DNA from 2 places in the Actinosynnema sp. NPDC050801 genome. Region 2 is predicted to be linked to the other one. Evidence: riboswitches for the same ligand, from Rfam matches in the RefSeq annotation. Region 2 holds a riboswitch; the other holds the start of a gene.
The links. Region 2 has a riboswitch for S-adenosylmethionine ahead of thrC (threonine synthase). Riboswitches for the same ligand answer to the same signal wherever they lie in the genome.

Region 1 (7,119 bases), on a different contig from region 2:
GACTCGCGCGTTCTGAACGTAGGACACGCGCGTTCTGAACGTAGGACACGCGCGTTCTGGAGGTAGGACACGCGCGGGTTGGAGGTAGGACACGCGGGGGTGAGGTCGAGGGGGGTGGAGATGGAGATGGGGTTGGGGGTTAGACGGCGAGGACGGAGCCGGCGAAGGTTTGCTTGATGTAGTCCTTGACCTCTTGCGACTGGAGCAGGGCCAGCAGGTCGCGCACGCGCGGGTCGTCCTTCAGCTCGGCCCGCGTGACCAGGCCGTTCGCGTTCGGGTTGCCCTCGACCTTCTCCAGCGCCAACGCGTCGGACGCGGGCTTGAGACCGGCGTCGATGGCGTAGTTGCCGTTCACCACGGACGCGTCCGTGTCGTCCAGCGAACGCGGCAGCTGCGCCGCCTCCAGCTCGACGAACTCAAGCCCACGCGGGTTCTCCGCGATGTCCCGGATGGTCGCCGTCTTCTCCGCGCCCGGCGTGACCTTGATCAGCCCGTTGTCCTGGAGCAGCTTCAGCCCGCGCGCCTCGTTCGTCGCGTCGTTGGCCACCGCGACCCGGGCGCCCGACGGCAGGTCGGCCAGCGACTTGTGCTTCTTCGAGTACACGCCCAGCGGCTCGACGTGCACCGGCCCGATCCACTCCAGCGACGCGCCGCTCTCCGCCTTGAACGTGTCCAGGTACGGCACGGTCTGGAAGTAGTTCGCGTCCAGCGACCCGTCCACCAGCGCCGTGTTCGGCTGCACGTAGTCGGTGAACTCCACCACCTCGATCTTCAAGCCCTTCGCCGCGGCCAGGTTGTCCGCGACGTACCGCAGCACCTGGGCGTGCGGGACCGGGCTCACGCCGACCTTCAGCGCCGCGTTCGGGTCGGACGCGGCGCCGTTGTCGCCACTACCGCAGCCCACTGCGGTCAGCAGCACGGCCAGCAGGGCAGCACGAATACGCATTTCATTCCTTTGATGAGAAGAAGAAACGATCAGACGGACGCGGTGCGGCGGCGGTCGACGCCGCGGGCCACGCGGTTGGTGGTGAACTGGATCGCGGTGGCGATGATCGCCAGCACGACGACCGTGCTCCACAGGTAGCGGTCGTTGAACCGCTGGTAGCCCATGCGCACGGCGAGGTCGCCGAGGCCGCCGCCGCCGACCACCCCGGCCATCGCCGAGTAGCCCAGCAGCGCGATCGCGGTCACGCCGATGGCGTTGACCAGCGCGGGCAACGACTCGCGCAGCAGCACGCTGCGCACGATCCGCAGCGTGGACGACCCGGTGGTGACGGCGGCCTCGACCACCGACACGTGCACCTCGGCCAGCACGTTCTGCACCAGCCTGCCGACGAACGGGATGGCGCCGACGGCGAGCGGCACGATGGCCGCCGTGGGTCCGATGGTGCTGCCGAGCAGCAGCCTGGTCAGCGAGGTGAGCACCACGAGCAGCACCAGGAACGGCATGGAGCGGCCCAGGTCCACGACGAACCCGAGCACCTTGTGCAGCACCGGCCGGGGCTTCAGCCCACCGGGTGCGGTGAGCTGAAGCCAGATGCCGACGGGCGCACCGAGCAGAACGGCGATCAGGGTGGAGACGACCACCATGTACAACGTCTCGCCGGTGGCGAGCAGCACGTCGTCGAACACGATGGACCAGGGTGTTGCGGACCTCACGCAGCTACTCCCTGCGGACCCGAGAGGGTCCGTCGCACCGAGCCGCCCGCTTCCGAGATCCACTCCAGCGCGGAGTCCGCGCGCTCGCCCTTCAGGCCGACGCGGAACCGGGCCACCGGGGTCTCCCCCAGCCTGGTCAGACCGCCGCCCAGCAGGTTCAGCTCGACGCCGAACCGGCTGGTCACCTCGGGCAGCAGCGCGCCGACGGCGGCGAAGCCGATCAGCACGACGTCCGCGACCCGGTCGAACGAGGCCTCCGCCGCCGGGTTCTGGTCCACGGCGGGCAGCAGCGACGCGGCGGTGCGGCTGGCCGCGTCGGACACCAGGTCGAGTACCTTGCCGTGCTCCACCACCCGGCCGTCCTCCAGCACCGCGACGTCGTCGCAGATCCTGCGGACCACGCCCATGTCGTGCGTGACCACGAGCACCGTCACGCCGAGCTCGGCCCGCGCCCGGTCCAGCACGGTGAGCACCGAGCCGGTGGTGTCGGGGTCGAGCGCGGAGGTCGGCTCGTCGGCCAGCAGCACCGACGGCGACGCGGCGAGCGCCCGCGCGACGGCGATCCGCTGGCGCTGGCCGCCGGAGAGCTGGTCGGGGTACGAGCCCGCCTTGTCGGTCAGGCCCACGAGGTCGAGGAGTTCGGCGACCCGGGTGCGGCGCTGGGGACCGGCCACGCCCGCGGCCTCCAGCGGCAGCGCGACGTTGCCCGCGGCGGTGCGCTGGCGCAGCAGGGAATCCCCTTGCGGCACAACGCCGATCTGCCGGCGGGCGGCCCGCAGGGCGGTGCCGTCGAGGGAGACGAGGTCGGTGCCGTCGACGCGGATCGCGCCGCTGTCGGGGCGCTCCAGGAGCGCGACGCACCGGGCCAGGGTGGACTTGCCCGCGCCGCTGGGGCCGACGACGCCGAGGACGGTGCCTGCGGCGACGTCCAGGTTCACGCCGTCCAGCGCGCGAACCTGCCCGGTACTCCCGGGGAAGGTCTTGGTGAGGTTCTCGACAGTGATCACGTTTCGCTCCACGACTGCATGCGGCAGCGCACGCTCATGGCGTGCGTGACCGACGGCTCAGCTCAGAATGGTGTCCTGAAGAAGGACGCGAGGATTCGAAGGCGCCTAGGGCTGCTAGCAGCAGCTGCGACAGGCTGACGAGGTGCGGCGGCCGTGGTCGACGACCCGCCGGCGGGTGAGCGTTCGCATCCTGGGCACGTGATCCTCCATCGATCCTGGCTGAAGCACCTGCCCCGCGGGGGGGGTGGTTGCTGCGGCGTCGTAGAGCCAGGTCTCTCAGCCGCTCGGGATGGCACCACGAGTAGACCTGACCGAGCCTGGCTGACGCAAGCCTGTAACCGGATCGTCCGGCAAATCACACTTTCGGCCGAAAGATCATCGACTACCGAGCGGAAGCGACCTCGGCTATCCGGATGAAGTCACCGACGGCCAGTTGTTCGCCCCGCACCGCCGGGTCCACGCCCGCGGCGACGAGCAGCCGCTGCGCCTCGGCGGCGGAGCCCGCCCACCCGGCCAGCGCGCCGCGCAGCATCTTGCGGCGTTGGGCGAAAGCCGCGTCCACCAAGGAGAACAGCTGCTTCTGGTCCACAGTGGACAAGGGCTCGTGCCGTTCGAACGCCACCAGCGCGGAGTCGACGTTGGGCACCGGCCAGAACACCGAACGCGGCACCGGACCGGCCCGGCGGGCGTCCGCGTACCAGGCGAGCTTCACGCTGGGCACGCCGTAGACCTTGCTGCCGGGCCCGGCGGCCATCCGGTCGGCGACCTCGGACTGCACCATCACCAGGCCGGTGCGCAACGACGGCAGCACGGCCAGCAGGTGCAGCACCACGGGCACGGCCACGTTGTACGGGAGGTTCGCCACCAGCGCCGTCGGCTCGACGGGCAGTTGGGACGCCGTGACGCGCATCGCGTCGTCGTGCACGACGGACAGGCGGTCGGCCAGCTGGGGCGCCCGCTCGGCCACGGTGACGGGCAGGCGGTCGGCCAGCACCCCGTCGATCTCCACGGCCACCAGCGCCCGGCAGGAGGGCAGCAACGCCAACGTCAGCGAGCCCAGACCGGGGCCGACCTCCAGCACCACGTCGTCCGGGCGCAGGTCGGCCGCCGCCACGATGCGCCGCACCGTGTTCGGGTCGTGCACGAAGTTCTGCCCCAGCTTCTTCGTGGGGCGGATGTCCAGCTCGGCGGCCAGCCGACGGACGTCGGCCGGGCCGAGGAGGTGGCTCCCCGACCCGGCCGTCGTCGAATCCTCAGTCACGCGTGCATTGTTACGGCAGGCCCAGCTTCGACCGGCAGTGGGGCCACGCGGAGTAGCCGCCGCGGGCGTCGCGCAGCTTGGTGGCGACGGCGATCTGCTGCTCGCGGGTCGCCTGGTGCGGGTACGCGGCGTACTGGGCACCGCCGTAGGCGTCCCAGGTGCTCTTGTTGAACTGCAGGCCGCCGTAGTAGCCGTTGCCGGTGTTGATGGCCCAGTTGCCGGTCGCCTCGCACTGGGCCAGCCGGTCCCAGACCTCGCCGTCGGGCGGGAGCTTGGTGCCGACCTTGACCTTCTTCGGCTTCGGCTCCTTGGTGACCTTCGCGCCCAGCTTCTCGCGGCCCACCTCGGCGCCGTTCTTCACCGTCACGCGGTAGGTGACGATCTGCTCGCCGGCCTCGCCCGGGTCCAGGACCTCTTTCTGGCCCCTCATCATCGCGTCGTCCTTGACCTCCTCGACGGGCGGCTGGATGGCCTCCGTCGCGTTGATCACCGACACGCCGGTGCGCGTGATGTGGACCTCGGCGCCGTTGGTGACGCGCAGGTCCATCGCCGTTTCGAGCTTGTCCTCGGGGCCCAGCGTGAGGTTCTCGGCGCGCATCAGCTCCTCGACGGTCACGGCCGTCGTCCGCAGCTGCCGGGGCGCGTTGCCGCCGTCGTAGAGCGTGATGGTCTTGAGGCTCTTGACCTCGAGGGCGAGACCGTTGAGGGGCACGTCCATGCCGCGGTCGTGCGAGAGCCACGCGCCCTCGTCGTCGACCTGCAACTGCTCCAGCGCCTCGTCCACGGTGACCGAGCGGACCCAGCCCTCGCGCTGCTCGCCGTCGACCGTCGCCTTCACCAGCCGGCCGCGGTCCAGCGAGATCTTCCCGCCGTCGCTGACCTTCGCCTGGGGGGACGGGCTGAGCGCGTCGTGCTCGCCGATCGTGATGCCCTCGTCGGCGAGGATCTCGCCGACGGTGGACTCGTAGGTGCGCACAGTCTTGGCTTCGCCGTCGACGTCGACCGTGACGGACTTGTCCATCGCGATCGCGGTGGCGCCACCGCCGGAGATGGTCACCAGCACGGTGGCGACCGCGGCCTTCAGGAAGCGGCGCTTCCACTTCCCCGCGGCCTCGACCAGTGCGGCGGGCGGGGCGCTCGGCTGCTCGGCGGCCAGGCTGCCCGCGACCCGGTCCTGGGAGACCTCGTCGGGGATGATGATCGGGGGTAGGAGCGTGGTCTCGGCGTTGATCAGCCGGATCAGCTCGTCGACGTCGACGTTCGCGCTGGCCAGCAGCTCGTCGGCGTCCGGTCCCAGCACGTCCAGGACGTCGTCCGGGGTGATGGTGAACACCGCGGTGTCCCATTCGGACGGCGGCCCGGGTCTGTCCAGGACGTCCACACCGGCCACGGGTGTCGGCTGCACGGGCGTAAACCAGTCGGTGTCCTCGTTGAACGAGTTCACGGGGTGCCATACCTCCTGAAGGCGCGAAGTCCGGCGACGCGCACGTTCGATGTCGGTGGTCAGCTAGTGATCTCCGGCAACTCCTGTGCGTGTTCGGCTTGGCGCTTCTGGTGTCAACGTGACCCGCCCCGACTGCGGGTGCGCCCCGAACTGCAACTCGGGGCACGGTCACGGGACCGTAACGGGTACGCGGGGGTTGTGCCAACACCCCGGCAACCCTTGTGAGTTCAGTCACTCCGTTAGGGGAGCAAGTCTGTCCTCCATTCGTCGTAAGGAGGATTACGACTTCGCGGAGTCACGGAGACCGAAGACGCGTTCGGCGTTTCGGGTGATCTTCGTGGCCAACTCACCCAGGTCTGTCTCACGCAGCGTCGCCAGGTCGCGGAGCGTGTAGTTCGCGCAATAGGGCTCGTTCGGGCGACCTCGGTACGGGTGGGGCGTGAGGAACGGCGCGTCCGTCTCGACCAACACGTGGTCCTCCGGCACCCAGACTGCGGCTTCCCGCAACGCGTGGGCGTTGCGGAACGTCGTCGTACCCGCGAAAGAGAGCACGAACCCGCGTTCCACGCACGCGCGCGCGAAGGAGAGGTCGCCGGAGAAGCAGTGGAAGACCACTGTGGACGGCGCGCCCTCGGCGTCGAGCACGGCGAGGATGTCGTCGTGGGCGTCCCGGTCGTGGATCATCAGCGGCTTGCCGACCCGTTTTGCCAGGTCGATGTGCCACCGGAAGGCCTCGTGCTGCGCGGATCTCGGCGCGTAGTCCCAGTAGTAGTCCAGGCCGGTCTCGCCGATCGCGACGACCCTGGGCCGGACGGCGAGCCGCTCCAGCTCGGCCTGCTCCGCCTCGCCGAACGTGGACGTGCGGGTGGGGTGCAGGGCGACGGCGGCGAACACCCGGTCGTCCCACGTGGCGGCTTCGGCGGCCCACCGCGCGGCGTCGAGGTCGTCGGCGACGGTGATCACGCGGTCCACGCCCGCCTGGGCGGCCCGGTCGACCACCTCGCGGACCTGGTCGGGCGTCTTCGCGCCGCACGCGTCCAGGTGCGTGTGGGCGTCGACCACCGGCGCCGGCAGGGTTTCCGGGACCGGTGGCCGTTCGCCGCGGCGTTTCGTCACCGCGGGCACCACGTGACCGTCGGCAGCGCGTTCACTTGGTGATCGGGGCCCACTCAGGCCCGGTCTCACCCAGCTCGGGGTCGAGCTTGGCGAACAGCGGCGCGGGCTTGGCCAGCGGCCGGCCCACCTCGATCGGCGTGGACGCCCAGGTGGCCTGCTCGCCCGCGTAGTCGCCGGTCAGCACCGGGTACTCGCGGTCGGGCACGTCCAGGTCGGCCACGTCGGTCAACTGCGGCTGGGCCGCCCACACGCCCGTGCCGCCCAGTGCCTCGTGCACCTTCTGCGCCGAGTGCGGCAGGAACGGCGTCAGCAGGGCGTTGGCGTCCTGCACGACCTGCAACGCGGTGTGCAGCACGGTGTCGCGGCGCTCCGGGTCGTCCTTGAGCTTCCACGGCTCCTGGTCGGACAGGTAGCGGTTGGCCGCGCCGACCACCTTCATCGCCTCGCTGGACGCCTGCTTGAACCGGGAGCGGCGCAGGTTCGCGCCCACCACGTCGAACGCCTTGCGGGACAGCTCCAGCAGCTCGTGGTCGGCCTGGGTGGGGCTGGTCGGCTTCGGGATCGCGCCCACGTTCTTGTGCGCCATCGAGATCGACCGGTTGACCAGGTTGCCCCACTCGTTGGCCAGCTCG
Region 2 (7,119 bases):
ACGCGGACGCGGTGGTCGTGGTGCTCGGTGAGGACCCGGGCGCCGAGGGTGAGGCGGACACCGAGGAGCCCGTGCTGACCGCCGAGCAGCAGGGCCTGGTCGACGCGGTGCGGGCGACCGGCAAGCCGGTCGTGGTGGTGCTGCTGACCGGTCGGCCGCAGGTGCTGGGCACGGTGGCGGAGGCCCCGGCGCTGGTCGCGGGCTGGCTGCCCGGCTCCGAGGGCGGCTCCGCGATCGCCGACGTGCTGTTCGGCGCGGTGAACCCGAGCGGGAAGCTGCCCGTGTCGTGGCCCAAGACGGTCGGTGACCAGCCGTTCTCCTACGACCAGGTGCGCGGCGCGAACACGTCGCCCAGCTCGGCTTACGACCCGGCGTTCGCGTTCGGGCACGGCCTGTCGTACACGACGTTCACCACGTCCGCGCCGAAGGTCGCGTCGGCCGAGGTGCGGCGGGACGAGCGGGTGAAGGTGTCGGTGACCGTGGCCAACACCGGCGCGCGGGACGGCACGCTCGTCGTGCCGGTGTACGTGCACCAGCCGGTGAGCAAGGTCCTGACGCCGCCGCAGCGCCTGGTCGGTTTCACCCGGGTGGCGTTGAAGGCGGGCGAGCAGCGGACGGTCGAGGTCTCGTTCGACGTCAAGCGCCTCGCGGTGACCCCCGGTGACGTGGACGGCGCGGACAGGCCGGAGGTGGCCAAGGGCGCCTACGAGGTCGTGGTCGGCGACGGGAGGGCTCGATTCACGGTGCGGTGAGCTGCCCTGATATCCTTCTCGGCCGTACCCGCGCGGCATTCCGCTGTGGAGGAAAACCGCCCCTCGTGGGCGGAGCCGGTGACAAGCGCGGTGCGACTCCGAGACCGAGGAAAAGGTGGCTTTCGCGTGGCGAACATCAAGTCCCAGATGAAGCGGATCAAGACGAACGAGAAGGCGCGCCTGCGCAACAAGGCCGTCAAGTCGTCGCTCAAGACCGCCATCCGCAAGTTCCGTGAGGCCGCCGAGGCCGGTGACAAGGAGAAGGCCACCGTGCTGGCGCGGGAGGCTTCCCGCAAGCTCGACAAGGCCGTCACCAAGGGCGTGATCCACGCCAACCAGGCCGCCAACAAGAAGTCGGCGCTGGCGCGGCGCGCCAACCAGATCTGATCTGGTCCTCACGCCGAGGCGCCGCCCACCCCACGCGGGGTGGGCGGCGCTTTTGCTTTCCCGGGCACTTCCGGCCGCCAGCCGCCGACTCGGCCTCCGCTGGCCGATCGAGCGACTCGGCAGCCGGCTCGGCCTCCGGCGGCCGGTCGGTCGACTCCGCCTCCGCCAGTCGGCTCGACCTCCGGCGGCAGGTCAAGCAACCCGGCAGTCGGTCGGCTTCCGGCACTCGGTCGCCAGCTCGGCTTCCGGCGGTCGGTCAGCGTCGACCGTGGGCGGCGACGATCTTGAGCACCGCGCGTTCCAGGGCGTAGCCGGAGTCCGCCGCGACGCCCTTGACGTCGGCGTTCAGGTCGGCGGCCACCGTCATCGCCGCCGCGAGCCCCCGGTCCTCCCAGCCGCGCGACTGGCCCTGGGCCTTCTTGACCTTCCACGGCGGCATGCCCAGCTCGCCCGCCAGCTTGAACGGGTCGCCCCGGCCCACCGCGGACACCCGCGCGATCGTGCGCACCGCGTCGGCCAGCGCGTCGGCGACCAGCACGTGCGGCACCCCGAGCTGGATCGCCCACCGCAACGCCTCCAGCGCACCGGCCCGGTCGCCCATCACGGCCTTCTCGGCGACCGCGAACCCGGTCACCTCGGCCCGACCGCGGTGGTAGCGGCGGACCGCCTCGGCGTCGACCTTGCCGCCGGTGTCGGCGACGAGCTGCGAGGCCGCCGCCGCCAACTCGCGCAGGTCCGACCCCACCGCCTCGATCAGCGCGGCCACCGCCTCCGGGTCGGCCTTGCCGCCGCCGGCCGAGCGGATCTCGTTGCGCACGAACGCTTCCCGGTCCGCCGCCTTGGTGATCTTGGGGCACTCGGTGACCCGGGCACCCGCCTTGCGCAGCGCCGCGGGCAGGTCCTTGGCCACCTTGCTGCGCCCGCCGCCGCTGTGGACGACCACCACCGTGACCCCGTCCGCCGGGGCCTTGGCGTAGGCGATCACCGCGTCGGCGATCTCCTTGCCGCACTCCTGCGCGGCTTCCAGCGCGACCACGCGGCCCTCCGCGAACAGCGACGGGCTCACCAGTTCGGCCAGCTCAGGTGGCGTGAGATCGGTCACGCGGACGCGCGTCAGGTCGGCCTGCGGATCGGCTTTCCGCGCCGTCGCCAGCGCACCGCGCACCGCGCGCTCGACCAGCAACTCCTCCTCGCCGACGATCAGGTGCACGGCGTCGGGCGCGTCTGCGGGCGAACTCACGGCGCGATCCTCCCACGCCCGTCGGACGTCCGGATGGTGGACGTCTCTGGCTGCGGGTCGGGATCGTGACGTAAGTTGGCCGCACAACTGAATACCGCTCATCCAGAGGGGCAGAGGGATCGGCCCGAAGAAGCCCCGGCAACCCGTCGCACAGCGTCCGCTGGCGATCACGGTGCCAATTCCGACCCGCGACGCGCGGGAAAGATGAGGAGATACCTCGCGATGACTGCTGTCAGTGTGCCCTCGGCCACCACCTCCTTCGACCTCGGTCCCGCCCGCGCGCTGTCGTGTCGCGAGTGCGGTCACGAGACGCCGCTCGCCGCCGAATACGCCTGCCTGGAGTGTTTCGGGCCGCTGGAAGTGGCCTACGACTTCGGCCCGATCCGCCGCGAGGACATCGAGGCGGGCCCCCGGTCGATCTGGCGCTACCGCGGCCTGCTCCCCGTGCCGACCACCGTCCAGTCGCACCCCAACACCGACCCCGGCGGCACCCGCCTGGTCGAGGCCGACCGCCTCGCCAAGGCCTTGGGCGTGCGCAAGGTCTGGGTGAAGGACGACACCGGCAACCCGACCCACTCGTTCAAGGACCGCGTGGTCGGCGTCGCCCTCGCCGCCGCCCGCGAGCTGGGCTTCAAGGTCCTGGCCTGCCCCTCCACCGGCAACCTGGCCAACGCCGTGGCCGCCGCGGCGGCCCGCGCGGGCTGGCAGTCGGTGGTCCTGGTGCCCTCCTCCCTGGAGCAGGCGAAGATCCTCATGACCGCCGTCTACGGCGGCAACCTGATCACCGTCGACGGCAACTACGACGACGTGAACCGGCTGGCGCAGGAGTTGGCCGCCGAGCACGAGGACTGGGCGTTCGTCAACGTCAACGTCCGCCCCTACTACGCCGAGGGCTCCAAGACGCTCGGGTACGAGGTCGCCGAACAGCTCGGCTGGCGTCTGCCCGACCAGATCGTCGTGCCCATCGCGTCCGGCTCCCAGTTGACCAAGGTCGACAAGGCCTTCCGCGAGTTCGGCACCCTGGGCCTGGTCGAGCAGACCCCGTACCGCGTGTTCGGCGCGCAGGCCACCGGCTGCTCCCCCGTCTCGGCCGCCTTCAAGGCGGGCCACGACGTGGTCAGCCCCGTCCGCCCGGACACCATCGCCCGGTCGCTGGCGATCGGCGCCCCCGCCGACGGCCCCTACGTGCTGGACGCCGTCCGCCGCACCAACGGCGCGATCGAGGACGTCACCGACGACGAGGTCGTGGAGGGCATCCGCCTGCTGGCCCAGACCGAGGGCATCTTCGCCGAGACCGCGGGCGGCGTCACCGTCGCGACCGCGAAGAAGCTCATCGAGACCGGCCAACTGGACCCGGACGGCGAGACGGTGCTCCTGATCACCGGCGACGGCCTCAAGACCCTGGACGCCCTGGGTGACCGGGTCGGCCCCCGCGCCAACGTCCCGCCGTCGACCGAGGCCGTGCTCAAGGCCCTCCAGGACTGACCCGCCCGCCGGGCGGCGACCGGTCAGTCGTCGCCCGGCGGACCCCGGTCACCGGGCCCGGCCGTCGAGGTGGCGGTCGGGGCCGCCGCGCGGTCTCGATCACAGCGCGATCCCGGACGAGCGGAGCCAGCCGGTCCGGGGGAAGGCGGCCAGTTCGGGCAGCACGTGCGGCCCCACCGGTTCGGTCACCACGCGCCAAGCGGTGAGCATCTGGGGCCAGGGGCGTTTCTCCTTCTCCTGGTTGTAGCGCTCGGCGTGCCACTCCTCCGGCGGGATGGTCAGGTCGGCGTCGAACAGCGCGTCCGCGACCAGCCGGTAGGCGGTGTTCGCGGAGGGGACCTGAGCCATGCGGATCACACCGGTGGCGGTGGCCCTGGCGACGATGCCCCGGTCGCCACCGGGCAGGTCCTCGCACACGTAGTAGGTGAAAGCGGGCCGGAGTTCGTCGCGCGGCCACGGTTCGGCGGTGTAGCCGGGTTGCCACAACGCCCACGCCACCGCGCGGTTGCCGCCGCGCGGCGACCAGCCCGAGTGCAATCGGATCCAGACGTCGTTCCTCATGGTCGTCCTCCCCTTGTCCGTTGTCGGGTGGGTCGCCACCCCTGCGGGCGACCCGCGGCCCGTCCGGGCCTGCCAGCACGGCGGTGTCGCCGTCCCGGTCCGTGCGCAGCACCAGCGCGCCTCGGCTCGTCAACTCGTCGACCAGCACCCCGCTGGGGTGGCCGTAGCGGTTGCCCGCGCCGACGCTCACCAGGGCGATCCGCGGCTGGACCGCCGCGAGGAACGCCGGTGACGAGTACCGCGAGCCGTGGTGCGGCACCTTGAGCACGTCGGCCCGCAGGTCCACGTGCCCGCCGAGCAGGTCCGCCTGCCCGGCCAGCTCGATGTCGCCGGTCAGCAGCACCCGCCCGGCTGCGGTGGTGGCCCGCAGCACCAGCGACGCGTCGTTGACCGCCGTGTTCGCCTCACCCACCGGGCCCGCGCGCGGACCCAGCACGTCGAGTTGCAGACCCGGCCAGCTCAGCCGCTGCCCGACGCCCATCTCGACCACGCGGACCCCGGCCGTCCGCGCCCGTTCCCTCACCTCCTCCCAAGCCCACTCCGGCTGCCTCGACGGCCCCACCGCCACCGCGCCCACACCCCGCTCCGCCATCACCGCGGCCAACCCGCCCACGTGGTCGGCGTGCAGGTGGCTGAGCACCACCAGCGGGATCCGCCGCACGCCCAGCCGACGCAGGCACGACAGCACCGGCACCGGGTCGGGCCCCGTGTCGACCAGCACCGCCCGGTCGCGCTCGGCGGTGGCGAGGACCACTGCGTCGCCCTGCCCCACGTCGCACGCCACGACCGACCAGCCGGGCGCGGGCCACCCGGGCGAGACGACGTTCAGCGGCACGAGCACCACCACCGCGCCGACCACGGCCGCCACCACCAGCGTCCGCAACCGGCGGAGCCTGGTGACCGCGTAGCCGAGCAGCAGGACCCCGACCAGCGACAACCCGCCCACCCAGCCGCTGGGCCACCCGACCGCCGAGCCGGGCACGGCCGCCGCGTGCCGCCCGACGGTGATCAGCCAGCCCGCCGCCGGACCGGCCACCTCGACGACCAGCCGTGCCGTGGGCTCGTGCACCTGTGCCAGCACCGCGGCCAGCACACCGAGCACCGTCGCCGGCGCCACGACCGGCGCGACCAGCAGGTTCGCCAGCACCGCGACCAGGCTCACCTGGCCGGAGAACCCCGCCACCAGCGGCGCGGTGGCCAGGTTCGCGGCCACCGGCACCGCCAGCGCCTCGGCGAAGCCCACCGGGACGCCACGCTCTTTCATGGCGGCGGCCCACCTCGGCGCGAGCAGCACCAGCGCCGCCGTGGCCACCACAGACAGGCCGAACCCCGGTTCGGTGGCCAACTCCGGGTCGTAGAGGACCAGGACCACCACCGCGGCCGCGAGCGCGGGCAACGCCGACCGCTCCCGACCCAGCACCAACGCGAGCAACGCCACCGCGCCCATCACGGCCGCCCGCAGCACGCTCGGCTCCGGCCCGGCCAGCACCACGAACCCGACCAGTGCCGCCATCGCACCCGCCGCGCAGCCACGTGGACCGACCCGCAGCAGCCTGAGCAGCAACAGGACCGCGCCGCAGAGGATCGCCAGGTTGGCACCACTGACGGCCAGCACGTGCGCGAGGCCCGCTGTGCGGAACTCCTCCACCACCCTGGGCGGCAGACCTGAGGTGTCGCCGACGACAAGCGCGGGCAGCAACCCGGCCGGTTCGGGATCGAGCGCCGTGCTCGCCCTGCGCAGCCCGGCACGCAGGTCTTCGGCGACCCGCTGCCACACCGGCGCTTCGGTCACCCCTTGTGGAGGCCCGCGAACCCGCAGCACCGCGACCGTCAGCCCGCCACCGCGAGGAGGAGCTAGCGTGCCACGCGCGGTGACCCGCTGGCCGGGCAGGAGATCCCCCCACTGGGCGGCGGGCGCCAACACCGCGAGCCGCCCACCGCCGTCCAGCGTGCCTCGAACCAGCACCAGGTCGATCCCGCCCGCCCGAGACCCGAACCCGCTGCTGCGCAGGCCGTGCGGCCGGTTGTCGAGTTCGAAGTGGACGGTGATCGGCGTGCCGCGTTCCGCCGCGGCCCGCACCGGGTGTCGGTCGGCCGCGTGGACCTGCGCGCCTATCCAGCACGCCGCCACCGGAGCGGCGACTGCCACCGCGACGGCCGCCGGTCGCCAGCGCCGCAACGCCGAGCCGCCCACGATCGCGGCGACCAAGCCCACCCCGAGCGCCGCCCACCACGTCCAGAGCAGCCCGGCGAGCGCCGTCGCCCACACCGCCAGTGCCGCCGGGACGAGGTGCGCGCGGGGATTCACGACCCCACCCAACGGAACCTGGACAGGGTGACGAGGCGGATGCAGGCGGCGCGGACGCTGCGGATCACGCGATGGACGCGGTCCAGCACCAGCCCGGTGCGGTGGCGATCGCTGTGGACGAGGTTGGGCGTCACCCGGTCGGGATCGGGTCGGACTCGCACCCGGCGGCTGCCCGATCCGCGGCGGGGCACGTCGGGCACGGTGCCGACCGCGTGCCCGCTGGACCGGCCGCCGGGCGCGTCGGGCAGGTCGCCCACCTGCGGGCAAGCCGATCCGAAAGCGGCCACGTCAGCAGGTGGTACGGCTGCCTCGCCGACGTCCGGCCCATAGGCGCCCGCGGCGGAGGGGATGGCCGGTGCGCCGCTGTCCGGCTCGCGGTCGACCAC

Region 1: linked by a shared signal. The riboswitch ahead of AB0K14_RS04875 (ATP-binding cassette domain-containing protein) and the one ahead of thrC (threonine synthase) in region 2 are both predicted to bind S-adenosylmethionine.

The regions. Positions count from the first base shown of each region.
Region 1 is NZ_JBFAQZ010000001.1:963,336-970,454, reverse strand. It holds gene AB0K14_RS04885 (MetQ/NlpA family ABC transporter substrate-binding protein) at 140-946, opposite strand; gene AB0K14_RS04880 (methionine ABC transporter permease) at 976-1,659, opposite strand; gene AB0K14_RS04875 (ATP-binding cassette domain-containing protein) at 1,656-2,666, opposite strand; SAM riboswitch class I at 2,870-2,962, opposite strand; gene rsmA (16S rRNA (adenine(1518)-N(6)/adenine(1519)-N(6))-dimethyltransferase RsmA) at 3,049-3,927, opposite strand; gene AB0K14_RS04865 (transglycosylase family protein) at 3,938-5,371, opposite strand; gene AB0K14_RS04860 (TatD family hydrolase) at 5,651-6,487, opposite strand; gene metG (methionine--tRNA ligase) at 6,519-7,119, opposite strand, start outside.
Region 2 is NZ_JBFAQZ010000004.1:339,039-346,157, reverse strand. It holds gene AB0K14_RS11995 (glycoside hydrolase family 3 N-terminal domain-containing protein) at 1-752, shown strand, start outside; gene rpsT (30S ribosomal protein S20) at 879-1,139, shown strand; gene holA (DNA polymerase III subunit delta) at 1,396-2,379, opposite strand; SAM riboswitch class I at 2,475-2,590, shown strand; gene thrC (threonine synthase) at 2,602-3,864, shown strand; gene AB0K14_RS11975 (DNA internalization-related competence protein ComEC/Rec2) at 3,845-6,733, opposite strand; gene AB0K14_RS11970 (hypothetical protein) at 6,730-7,020, opposite strand.